3 regions of the Enterococcus sp. AAFC-DPL-5182 genome follow, and region 3 is predicted to be linked to each of the others. Evidence: riboswitches for the same ligand, from Rfam matches in the RefSeq annotation. Region 3 holds a riboswitch; each other region holds the start of a gene.
The links. A riboswitch is a leader RNA that binds a small molecule or an ion and turns the genes downstream of it on or off. The one in region 3 is predicted to bind magnesium.

Region 1 (4,571 bases), 740 kb from region 3:
TCCCTAGCCAAACGAACACAGGCTCTAGCATAAGCAACTAAGACACTTGCCGTAAATTCGGGATTACTCTCCAGCTGTAAATTATATTCGATGACTTGCTTGGTATTTTCATGTGTTGTTCCTGTATGCAGTACCGTGCCGCCATGAGGCATCGCTTTATGTTTTTGATCCAATTCAGACTGAGAAATAAAATGAACCTCAGTATCATAATCTGCAAAGTAATTCGGCATTGTAATGATTTCTTCGCGAATTTTTTCTGCCTGTGATTCATTTTCAAGCACAACAAAACATTCTCTAAAATGTTTATCTCGAGTAGTCAAATCCAGTTGTTCTCCCGCTTTGAGCTTCTCTATAACATCATTGTTTGGAATTGTATATTGAACGGCATCTAATACACCGTCGATTCGTCGTAATGCATCGGAATGACCTTGGCTAACACCTTTACCCCAAAATGTATTCGTCTGTCCAACTGGTAAAATGCTTTGTGCATACAAACGATTCAAACTAAACAAACCTGGGTCCCATCCTGTTGAGATAATCGACGTTGTTTGATTTTCTTTTGCTACTTGATCCACTTTCGCAAAATGCTCTGGAATCTTAGCATGTGTGTCAAAGCTATCGATCGTGTTAAATAAATGAGTCCACTCCGGCGTTTGCGTTGGCAAATCTGTCGCTGAACCGCCGCAAAGAATGCAGACATCGATTTCACCTTTTTTGTGTTTCAATTGCTCCATCGTAAATGCTTTAGAACCTTCTGTTTGCACCGTTTCAGGAGCTCTTCTTGTAAAGACACCGACTAATTCCATATCTTTGTTTTGTTTGATCGAACGTTCAACCCCGCGTCCAAGGTTTCCATATCCAATGATTGCTACTTTTATCATACTAACATTCCTCCACTTCTATAAATCAGATTATACCAAAAGAAAAAGACATCTGACAATTGGAAGTTGAAAAAACGAGTTCCTTCTTTTACTGATCCATTATATTCAATTGTTTTTTTAATTCCGTGGTGATTTTTTGCTTTTCCTCATCTGAAATACTCTGATAAGAAATCCCTTCTTCCCCAGTATAGCCATCACCTGTAAATCCTTCCCCTTGCATTTGATAACTTTCAATGTTTTCTAAGGCTTTTTGATAATTTTTCATTAAAAGAGTCATTTGATCCAGGGTCATATCGGTTTGACCATTTTCTCCTATTATGTCGAGTAATTCTTGATAACGAAAAACACTTTTCATCGAAGTTAATTCTTTGGTAAGCTGAATCGTTACCTCTCGCTGCCTCTTTTGTCTGCCGTAATCGCCTAAAGGATCTTCATAGCGCATTCTCGCATACTGTAATGTTTCCCAGCCGCCTAAATGCTGTTCCCCTTTTGGATAATGAATTCCTTCTGCATCAAACTCAAAATCATTATTGACGGTGACACCGCCAACTGCGTCACTTAAAGCTGCTAAACCATCCATATTGATCACAAAATAATGATTGATCGGGATATCTAAATAATGTTCAACCGTATCGATCATCATCTCGTCTCCACCAAAGGAATGAGCATGATTGATTTTGTCATAGACGCCATCTTTCCCAATGATTTCGACATAAGCATCTCTGGGAATACTTGTGATCGTAGTTTTCTTCAATTGATTATTGACGGTGACCACCATAATCGTATTTGCTCGAAAATCTGTTTTGCGTTTAGAATCATTTGCGATACCTAAAAGTAAGAAACTCGCAGGTTCACTATTTCCTAACTCTGCGGCTTTATTTTTTCGATTTAGTGGCTGATACATTTTATCGGCAGTTTTTTGGACTTTTTGAAACACCGCAGCACCATAAGCTGAAGCTCCAGCAACGACTAGTAAAAGCACTGTTAGCGTGCCTAAAATAGTTCTTTGAATGAACTTTTTTTTAGCAATAGGGGTAGAAAATTCTCTATTAAGGTACACTCTTTGCAAGAAAACAAAAGAGAACTTGACCCAAGTATAGCTTAAAAGAAAACCTGCAAGCACATCACTTGGATAATGAACTCGTAAATAAATCCGGCTCAATCCAATCAAAAGAACATAAACGATCAAAGTGTTTTTTAAAAACTTGTAATGCTTCATTTCCTTTGAATAAACGGTTTGTAAAATCAAGATCATCGAACAAGCTAAGCACATGGCTAAGAGCGAATGCCCACTTGGAAAACTATAGGAAGTTCGTTCAGCCAACTGTTCTACATTTGGTCTTTGCCGCGCCACAAGCTGCTTTAAGACAAATCCAAAAGCGCTGACTACTAAGACATTACTACTTAGCCAAACCGCCAATAACTTATGTTTATTTCGCCAAAGTATAAATGAGACTATCAAGCTAACAACAAAAATCGGCACGATCGTAGCACTTTTGGCAACTAAATCCACAATACTGGTCAGTAATTGACTCGGTTTCCAATTAAAGTGATAAATCGCTGAATCTAACTGAACAAACCATGATTCTTGTTTTACAACTAAAAAGGTTAGCAATGAAAAAAATACGACACTTAAAACTGCTGGAGTAAATTTCTTTTCTTTCAACGTATACATGTGATAAATCCCTTCATTCATATATTCAGTAAAACAACCAAGTTAAAGATTATTTCCAAGTAGTTTTCACAGGAATATCATACAACTAAATAGATCACTAAATGATTTTGCCCCTTAATTGGCAGTAGTGAATCATCTAACGGTATACAGTTGGAAAACTCTTATTCACCAAAAGAAAAAAGCCAAACATGCTTTCCCTAAGACGTTTGACTTTCAATCAATCTCATCGTCTGAGTTTTAGCACTATACAACGTAAAGAAAAGTTCTTAGCTATTTTATGAAAAGCCTTAATTCGACAATTCCTGTTTTACACATTGGCGTCTTTCGACGTTTCTGCGCAATAGCCTGTGTTTGTATAGGAGCCTCACCTAACAAGGTTATTTATCTATTTATTTTGTTAAATAGTAACGCTGGTAAAAAAAATTTTCAAGTTATTTTATGACTCTTTAGTTTTTCTTAATTTAAAATTTGAAAAAGATAGCACCCGTAAACAAGCAGAAGCAATCATCAAAATAGTATTGATGATTGCTTCTGCTATACTCTATTTTACTCATCTAACTCTTCAAATTGTGAGTTATAAAGTGACGCATAATAACCGCCTTGAGCAAGTAATTCTTCATGTGTTCCTTGTTCTTTAATATCGCCATCTTGCATATACAAAATCTTATCCGCATCTTTGATCGTTGATAAACGGTGCGCAATAACAAATGACGTACGACCAGCCATTAAATTATTCATAGCACCTTGAATCAAGCCTTCTGTTCTGGTATCAACAGATGATGTTGCTTCATCAAGGATCAAAATCGGTTTATCAGCTAAGATTGCGCGGGCAATTGTTAAAAGTTGTTTTTGACCTTGGGAAATGTTGGAAGACTCTTCATTTAATTCCATATTGTAACCACCAGGCAACGTTTGGATAAAGTGATGAACGTGAGCCGCTTTCGCGGCTTCATAGACTTCTTCATCCGTTGCATCTAAACGACCATAGCGTAAGTTTTCCATGATGGTTCCTTTAAATAACCAAGTGTCTTGTAAAACCATCCCAATATTTTTACGTAAATCTGCACGATTAAAGTCTTTGATATTATGACCATCGATTTTGATTGCGCCAGATGTTACATCGTAAAAACGCATCAATAATTTAACCATAGTTGTTTTACCTGCACCAGTTGGTCCAACGATTGCCACTGTTTGGCCGGGATCAACATGTGAACTGAAATCATTGATAATGATTTTGTCTGGTGTATACCCGAAACGAACATGTTCAAAATCGACCATCCCTTTGGCTTTGTCGATTTTAACTGGATTTGGTACTGTTTGTGCTTCTTCATCTTCTTCAAGAAATTCAAAAACACGTTCAGCTGCTGCTGCCATTGATTGGAGTAAGTTTGATACTTGAGCCAATTGGGCAATAGGTTGTGTTAAGTTACGAACATATTGGATAAACGCTTGGATATCTCCGACCGTGATCGTGCCATTATAAGCTAAGATCCCACCAAAAATCGCTACTGCAACGTACCCTAAATTTCCAACAAAGTTCATGATCGGTTGCATCAAACCTGAAAGAAATTGGGATTTCCAAGCTGATTTGAATAAGACATCATTTTGTTTTTTAAATTCTGTAAGTGAATTTTCTTCATCATTGAATAGACGTACGATGTTATAACCACCGATGGTTTCTTCTACTTTACCATTGATCACGCCAAGATATTCTTGTTGTGTTTTAAAGTATTTTTGCGAATTTTTCACAACGATCAAAATTAAGATCATTGAAATTGGGACGATCAAAATCGCAATACCTGTCATTTGCACAGAAATCGATAGCATCATGACAATAACACCAATGATAGTGAATACTGATGTAATCAGCTGTGTGATCGATTGGTTTAATGATTGACCTAGAGTATCCACGTCATTGGTGATACGAGATAAGACTTCACCCGTTGTACGACTTTCAAAATAATTCATTGGCATACGATTGATTTTTTCTGAAATTTCTTTACGCATGCGATATG
Region 2 (4,571 bases), 690 kb from region 3:
TTTTAAGGGGAGGATGGTAATGGACTGAAAGTAGTAGCATATCTTATAATAAAGTATCAGTATTGGAGGAGATCCTTATGAAGAAAAGAGTACTAACAATACTAACAATTTTAACGTTGGTTTCTTTAGGTGCATGTGCAAAAAATAAGCAAAATTCGCCAAAGGGAAGTGAAGAGACAGCTATGAGTAGTAAGCAAAATAAAGCTACGGATGAAACATCAAATGACAATGAACAAGCAAAATCAATATTTACAGCAGTTTTAGGTGAGGACGCAAAAGAAAATGAAACTGTAGACCACTCGACCCGTCTAGTTTTAAAGGAAGTTGAGGCAATCGAAGATCCTAAAAAAATTATTGGTATGATGAAAAATGATGGTGTTATTCTGAATGTATCAAAAGATCAATTCGCGGATGGAATCACAAGCAATGAGTTGAAAAAAGGAGATAAAATTCAATTTACATTAGTTGGATTACCTGCAATGACGATGTCGATCCCACCTCAAGTAGCTGGAAATGCAGTCATCAAAGTTGAAAAAATTTAACAAGTATAAGTTGACCGACGTTCTCTTTTGTAACGTCGGTAGTTTGTTTTTTTATTCTTAAATTAGAAATATTTTTTTGAAATAAATAAAAAAATGTTGACAGTTGTTTTATAAGGATGGTATAGTGTCACCTGTAAGATAATTAAATAGATTTGTTAGGTGAGGCTCCTATACAAACACAGGCTACTGCCCAAAAACATCGAGAGATGCCAATGGGTAGAACAGGGATTGTCGATTACAAGGCTTTTCATAAGGTAGCTAAAAGCTCTGCTTTTTACGTTGTATAGTGCCAAAACTCAACGACTAGATCATGCAGGCTTTTTTTTGTGCGCTTATTTATGACCTTCCGCTGAGTTTTGGCGGAAGGTTTTTTGCTGTGAATCACTACGACTGGCCAAAGGACAGAGTAGATGATGAACAGTACTTGGCGAACGAAGAGAGAGAAGTAACCTTAATACTGAATCACTCCACCACGTTTCAATCTCATCACTGTCAAAGAGTTAGGGCTTAAAGAATTAAAGGCCAGAGCAGATGATGAACAGTACTTAGAGAACGGCGAAAGAGATGTAGTTTTCGTCTCGAAAAAAGTTTCCACCTAACCTCAAATCTAAGAAAGGGGCAAACCTATGAATTTTTAATCAATATTATCGCAAGTATTTTTGCAGGAATGATCATCGGTGCAGAAAGGCAATGGCGAAAAAAATTAGCTGGGATGAGAACGATGACCTTAGTCACATTTGGTGCTTGCCAATTTGTTTCATTGTCTACTTTGATCCAAGACGATAGTAGTCCGACTCGAATAGCAGCCCAAGTAGTCAGTGGAATTGGATTTCTTGCTGGAGGAGTGATTTTAAGAGAAGGATTTAGTGTGACTGGTATCAATACAGCAGCAACCTTATGGTGTTCAGCAGCTGTTGGCAGCATGATTGGAGCTGGATTTGTGATTGAAGGAGTTATTTGTGCAGTTGCTCTAATGCTAGTCAATATTTTGCTAAGAAATTTATCTTTCAAAATAGATGACTATACCGTGCAAAAAGAAGAGGAACAAACAGAATCGATCCATTATCTTTCTGTTATTGCAAGCAATACTAGTGAGGTCATGCTTAGAACAGAGATTATTCAGTTGTTAGATAAATATTGTTTAACCTTCACTAAGTTCTCATGTACTGATCTAGCAGGAAAAAAAATACGACTATTTTTGGAAATCGAAGCAATAAGAAATGGGACACTTGCGGTAAATGCGATCACTTCAGAATTATCTCAGTTTTCAGAAGTTATTGAAATCAATCAACTAAACAATTAAAAGAACGGAGGAATCAACATGGTAAAACAGTGATGGTGAAAATCGTAAATTGGAACAGTGAAGAATATTGGGCAGGAATAGACTTAAGAAACAAGTTGCTAAAAACAAGTGCTGGTAAAGAATGGATCAAGGATCTACCTTTAAATGAAGAAAAGGATACCCATGTAGCAGCGATGATCGATGGGATTGTTGTAGGAACCTTACTTCTTTCAAAAAAGAGCCAAACAATAGCACAAATCAAACAAGTGGCCATCAACGAAGACTATCAAGGATTCGGCATTGGAAAAAAATTACTTCAATTTGCTGAAAAAATTGCAGAACTTATGGCTTTTCAAACTGTAGTTTTAACTGGTCGTAAGCAAGCTTGGGGTTTTTATGATCATTTTGGCTATCAAAGTGTGGGGCATGCCTATTCAGATGGACAAGTGACTTTGAAAAAATTTAAAAAAAGAATTTATACTAAAAAAAGAATTGGAACACTTGGAATTATCAAACATATAACGCTAAAGGAGATGGAAACAAATGGATGACAGTAGTCAGATGATCAAGGACTTATGCAAAAAGAAACCTGTTGTTAAAAACATGAGGATACTATTGTCTATTTGTTTCTAGTAGAGTTAAGTAGTTTCCTCCGATGACAACACCTCTTTTTCCATTAGTCCGTTCCTTAAAAAAATACAAAATCAGTAAAATTGAATTAGTGGTTGTTTATTGCCAGTTGTTCATTATTTTATTGATCAGAGCTTTAGAAAGAAGGAGAAACAAATGGAGAAAAGAGTATTAGTAACGAAAAAGAGTAATCAATCTTATGAGTATTTTGCAAGAAACTCAATAGAAAATATCATAACGTATTTCAAGTCTTCAAAAGGAGGCCTCACCCATCAACAAGCTGTTCTATCTAGAGAAGAATATGGGGAAAATATTATTACACATGGAAAGAAAACACCATTGTTTCTTGAAGTGATCAAAGCGTACTTTACCCCTTTTACGATTGTATTACTTACATTAGCGATCATTTCATTTATTACTGATTATGTGATTGCAGCACCTGCTGATCGTGATCTTGTCGGTGTTTTGATCATTTTAGCAATGGTCTTGATCAGTGGAACAATGACCTTGATTCAATCGGTTAAATCAAATCAAGCGGCAGAAAAATTGAATAATTTGGTAAAGGTTACTGCAACTGTTGTTCGTAGGAAGAAGACAGTTGAGCTTCCGATAGAAGAAATTGTTTGCGGTGATATCGTAAAATTATCTGCTGGGGATATGATTCCGGCGGATATACGACTAACGAAAACTAAAGATTTATTTGTTTCTCAATCTGCCATGACGGGTGAGAGTTATCCAGTAGAAAAAAGAGCAGACTATAAATTAAAGGTAAACAATGTTGAAACAGAGTATGAAAATATCGTATTTATGGGTAGCAATGTCATTAGTGGTAGCGCGGAAGGAATCGTAGTCTCAGTGGGAGATGGTACGCTTTTCGGTAAAGTAGCGCAAGATGTTTCTGACAAAAATCCTCAAACAAATTTTGAAGTGGGGATTAGCAAAACGTCATGGTTATTGATTCGGTTTATGTTAGTGATGGCACCTGCAGTATTTTTGATCAATGGTTTAACAAAAGGCGATTGGTTTGAAGCTTTTCTTTTTGGTTTATCAGTTGCAGTTGGTTTAACGCCGGAAATGTTGCCAATGATCGTCACGACCAATCTTGTAAAAGGTGCTTCAAGTATGGCGAAAAAAGGAACTATCATAAAGAATTTAAATGCGATTCAAAATTTCGGTGCGATCGATATTTTATGTACCGATAAGACTGGGACACTTACCCAAGACAAAATTATCCTAGAATATCATTTAGACTGTGATGGGAAAGAAGATAGTCGTGTATTACGTCATGCTTTTTTCAATAGTTATTATCAAACAGGACTTAAAAATTTAATGGACGTTGCCATCATTGATGCAGCAAAATCAGAACTGTCGATTGATCCTTCTGAGTATCGTAAAGTAGACGAAATTCCCTTTGATTTTAAACGTCGTCGGATGAGTGTTGTAATCGAAGATACTTCTGGAAAAACGCAAATGATCACTAAAGGCGCTGTAGAAGAAATGCTAGAAATTTCAGGCTATGTTGATTATCAAGGCGCAGTCACACCGTTAACAGAAGAGCTTAAAAGTGAAATTTTAAAAACAGTTGAAGAGTTAAATGAAGATGGACTACGTGTATTAGCAGTTTCTCAAAAAACAAATCCTGCGACGGTTGATGAATTCTCTGTTTCTGATGAAAATGAAATGGTTTTGATTGGCTACCTTGCTTTTCTTGATCCGCCAAAAGAAACAACGAAAGCCGCTTTAGAAGCGCTAAAAAATCATGGTGTCGGTGTCAAAGTATTGACTGGCGACAATGCGTTAGTAACAAAATCAGTGTGTAAACAAGTGGGGTTAGCCAATGAAGAGTTAATCACTGGAAATGAAATTACACGAATGAACGATTTTGAATTAAAAACGATTGCTGAAAAATATAACATTTTTGTGAAATTGACCCCACAACAAAAAACAAGAATTGTTCAGGTATTAAGAGAAGCAGGGCATACGGTTGGTTTTATGGGGGATGGAATCAATGATGCGCCTGCTATGAAAGAATCGGATGTAGGCATTTCTGTCGATACGGCTGTCGATATTGCAAAGGAATCGGCGGATGTCATCTTGCTAGAAAAAGACTTGATGGT
Region 3 (4,571 bases):
CATTGTATTACTAAAGACTTTGCGTCCAGAAATAATCCCCTGTTCTAAAACCATTAAGTCTTTTTGCAGCAAAATCACATCAGCCGATTCTTTTGCAATATCAACTGCCGTATCTACAGAAATTCCAACATCAGAGACTTTCATAGCTCCTGCGTCATTGATTCCATCCCCCATGAAGCCAACTGTTTGTTCATTTTTCTTCAACGCTTTAACAATTTTTGTTTTTTGATCAGGTGTTACTTTTGTAAAAATAGTATATTTATTGACCATCTGTTCTAGTTCTGATTCAGATAATTTAGAAATTGCTGAACCATCGATCATTTTTTCAGTCCCCAGACCAACTTCTTTACAAACTGAACGTGTTACTAATTCATTATCACCTGTTAGAATTTTTACAGAAACTCCGTTACTTTTTAATGCTTGAATAGCAGCAGCAGCCGTTTCTTTAGGAGGATCTAGAAAAGCGAGATACCCTTGTAAAATCAGTTCCTGTTCATCTGCAACAGAATAGTCATCTAATTGATTGTTGACTTTTTTATCTGCGATCGCTAAGACTCTCAGACCATCTTCATTTAATTCCTTCACTGTTTTCAATACTTGTTTTTTTATTTTTGGTGTGATCGGAACAACATCTCCAGCCTGATTGATATGAGAGCATGCTTGTAGCATTTCTTCAACTGCTCCTTTAGTAATCAAAAAGCTTTGATTCGATCTTCTATTTTTAATAACAACACTCATTCTTCTACGATTAAAGTCGAAAGGAATTTCATCAATTTTAAAATAATCTTCTTCATCGATAGATAACTCTTTCGATGATGCTTCAATAATTGCCTTATCGATTAAATTACGCAGACCAGTTTGGAAATAACTATTTAAAAAAGCAGAACGCAATACTTCCCGATCTTCTTGGCATGAGGTATTGTAATGATATTCTAAAATGACCTTGTCTTGTGTCAGGGTGCCAGTTTTATCCGTACATAAAATATCCATGGCACCAAAATTTTGAATCGCGTTGACGTTTTTCATGATCGTTCCTTCTTTTGCCATATCCCTAGAACCTTTGACCAAATTAGTCGTAACGATCATTGGCAGCATTTCTGGTGTAAGCCCTACAGCCGTTGCAATAGCAAACATTAAGGCTTCACCCCAATCGCCTTTTGTGATTCCGTTGATCAAAAATACTGCTGGCGTAATCACCATCATAAAACGAATCAATAACCATGTCGTTTTGTTTACACCTAATTCAAAGCTTGTTTTTTTCTCATCATCTGCAACATCTTGTGCAATTTTTCCAAAGAGTGTATTATCCCCAACCCGAACAGCTACACCAACACCACTGCCGCTAACGACATTGCTGCCTAAAAACAATAAATTATCAAAATCTGTTTGGTTATTATTATTTGTAGAAGTAACATTTTTGACTTTTTTTTCAACTGGAAAACTTTCTCCTGTCATCGCTGATTGTGAAACGAATAAGTCCTTCGCATGAATCAACCGCAAATCTGCAGGAATCATGTCTCCTGCTGCAAGATTAACTAAGTCACCACAAACAACTTCGTCCACAGGTATTTCCATTTCTTTATTTTCTCTGGTAACAGTCGCTGTGATCTGAATCATATTTTGTAATTTACTGACTGCATTACTTGATTTCACTGATTGAACTAAAGTCATAGTGCCGCTTAACAAAACCATGACCACCATAATCAAAACCCCAGTAATGTCTTTCTCACTTGGTTCAGCATACACATATTCAGTAAAAAACGAGATAGTTGCTAGTATCATCAATACAACAGTAAATGGTGTGACATAGGATTTTATCACAGTATAAATAAAGGACTTTTTTTTATTATCTGTAATTTTATTTATACCGAATTTTTCTTTTGAGTGTTGAACTTCTCGGGCTTTCAAGCCATCCCACGAAGAGGAAAAGCTTTCTAAAACTTTATCGATAGATAAATTCGCTATCTTTTGATAAGCTTTTTCATGGATCATGTTCTTCATTTCTTTTTGCATCTAGATTATCCTCTTTTCTTTTAGTTGATCTCTGGCTTATCGAACTATCTTCTGGCACCGTCACCACATCCTTTCCACACAAAAAAGCGCACTGAAAACTCAGCCCGCTTTGCCGTGAGTCTCCATAATCGTTGAGTTTTGGCACTATACAACGTAAAAAGCCCAAGCTTTTAGCTACCTTAAGAAAAGCCTTAATTCGACAGTTCCTGTTCTACCCATTGGCGTCTCTCGACATTTTTGGGCAGTAGCCTGTGTTTGTATAGGAGCCTCGCCTAACAAGAAGAATTACACTGTTATTCTAATGAATTATGCCTTACATTTATAGACAAAAAAAACGATACCTGTATAACTTTTTTTGAATGTAATTTTTTCGCCATCTTCCTTTTTAAATCATTTATAAAAAAGAATACTTCTATGACAAAAAAGAAATAGTTTATTCAGTTCATTTTATTTACTATATTTGTATAAACGAATCTCCCAAGTTCGTTTATGTAACATCCATACTCCTTTTTACAAAGTAAGCTCTGATGGATCCCACTTCGGCTTTCCCCCGTAGTGGGATTTATATTTCCAAAGTTCATTGTTCAAATTTCATAAAAAAGAATAGCACTATAAATAAAACAGAATGGCTCTATTGGCCAAAGAAAATTATACTAAACTAAGAAACAACCTATTCACTAATTGTTCACTATTCCCTATCAGTAAGCTAATACTGATAAAAGTCCTTTTAATTGGTCGGCTATTACCAATTAAAAGGGCTCTTTTCCTTTATAGAAAACAGTCATTATTTCAAAATAAAAAAATACTATTAATTTTTTGTATATTTTTTGAAAAAAATGACTATTTCATCTCAAATTATTTTATCTTGAAGAGAACCAGCATTTATTTTCAACAGAGTAAAGGAGATGAGCAAATGAAATTAAAACAATTAGACTATTTTTTAGCATTATGCAAAAACAAAAGCTTTACAAAAACATCAGAGGAATTAGGTATTTCTCAGCCTTATTTAAGCACACATATTCGAGAATTAGAGCAGGAGCTAAACGCCCAACTGATAACGAGAGATTACGGCAATAACACCTTAACGCCTGAGGGTCTTGTTTTAAAAAAAAGAGGGGAGAAAATTTTTCAAGAATTTGAAATGGCTGTCACAGAAATCAATTTACTTGTCCATACTGGAGAAACAGCAACCATCAAAATCGGAACAAATTTAGCTGACACTGACTATTTGATTGCAAAAATGCTAACAGACTTTCACCGAAAATATCCATTAGCCTCTATTGATTATGGCTATTACGACAACCTTGAAATAGCTCTGGAAAATAAAGAAATCGATATAGCAGTCGGTATTCTATCAGAAGAGAATTCTAAAATAGCAAGTAGTTTGATTTTTTCAGAATCTTACGTTGTTTTCATTAGCAAAAAAAATCAACTATCTTATCTAAACGAATTGTCAGTAGAGCATTTACTGCAAACCCCTTTAATAAATTATTCAAAACAAATCTATGAAAAGAACATAATTAAAACTTGGATAGAAATAAACCATCCTGAACTTAAAGATAATCAATGTTACGAACTACCTTCAACAATCTCAATATTGAATTTAGTCGATCAAGACTTTGGCGTGGCATTTCTTCCTTACTCATTGGCAGATTCCATTCCGAATTATTTAAGTATTACATCAGTCGAGATCATTGATGGACCTTTCAGAAATATTTCTATTGGTTATCATTCAGACCTACCTCTCTCAAAAGCACATAAAGATCTAATCGAACAACTTCAATTTATTTTTTAACAACAAATTGAAAGGAGAAAAGAACATGGAATTAACCCATTTAAACTACTTTTTAACACTCTGCGAACAAAAACAATTCACTAGAGCCAGCAATCATCTCGGCATTTCACAAGCCGCATTAAGTAAGCAAATAAAAAATCTTGAAGATGAAATCGGGGCAGCGCTATTTTTTAGAGCTAAAGAAGAATGTCAACTCACCCCCGCTGGAAAAATACTAGAAAGTCATTGTTGGCGTATCAAACAAGAAATGTTCTATATTTGCGATGAGATCAATGACCTCTCCTTTTCAAAAGAATCTGCATTAACTACGATTAATGTTTCTCTTTTTTTAAACGATCTAGAATTCAAATTAAATGAGACTCTTTCAGCATTGTTTCAAGAATATAAATATTTGAGAATCAATACAATTATTTCAGATAATATCTTTCACTCACTCGAAACATTAGAATCGGATATTGGAATTGGCCCTTCCATAAAAAATGTACCTGATACGATAAATAAAATAGATATTTATTCAAATGAATACAAAATCATCATGCGAAAAGGCCACCCAGTTTTCGACCATGCAACAATTAGTCTAGACTTATTTGATAATTATCCTTTTGTATTCTTTAATCAAACATTTCTTGAAACGAAAACAATTTATGATTGGATGAAAAACAGTCTCCCATCAAGATCTCAAGAAATGGATATTCACGTTGATACCACTGAATTGATTCTTTACATGGTAAAAAACACCGATACTTTTTCTATCGTCCCACAA

Region 1: another riboswitch for magnesium. It lies ahead of AC4BB7_RS07190 (phosphatase PAP2/LCP family protein); the one in region 3 lies ahead of mgtA (magnesium-translocating P-type ATPase).
Region 2: another riboswitch for magnesium. It lies ahead of AC4BB7_RS07430 (MgtC/SapB family protein); the one in region 3 lies ahead of mgtA (magnesium-translocating P-type ATPase).

What each region holds. Positions count from the first base shown of each region.
Region 1 covers NZ_CM177101.1:1,559,470-1,564,040, reverse strand. Annotated here, with positions in the region: gene AC4BB7_RS07195 (diaminopimelate dehydrogenase) at 1-881, opposite strand, end outside; gene AC4BB7_RS07190 (phosphatase PAP2/LCP family protein) at 970-2,556, opposite strand; M-box (ykoK) riboswitch at 2,772-2,939, opposite strand; gene AC4BB7_RS07185 (ABC transporter ATP-binding protein) at 3,103-4,571, opposite strand, start outside.
Region 2 covers NZ_CM177101.1:1,616,751-1,621,321, forward strand. Annotated here, with positions in the region: gene AC4BB7_RS07425 (hypothetical protein) at 78-542, shown strand; M-box (ykoK) riboswitch at 687-857, shown strand; gene AC4BB7_RS07430 (MgtC/SapB family protein) at 1,198-1,845, shown strand; gene AC4BB7_RS07435 (GNAT family N-acetyltransferase) at 1,878-2,375, shown strand; gene mgtA (magnesium-translocating P-type ATPase) at 2,611-4,571, shown strand, end outside.
Region 3 covers NZ_CM177101.1:2,303,386-2,307,956, forward strand. Annotated here, with positions in the region: gene mgtA (magnesium-translocating P-type ATPase) at 1-2,013, opposite strand, end outside; M-box (ykoK) riboswitch at 2,130-2,300, opposite strand; gene AC4BB7_RS10755 (LysR family transcriptional regulator) at 2,927-3,808, shown strand; gene AC4BB7_RS10760 (LysR family transcriptional regulator) at 3,834-4,571, shown strand, end outside.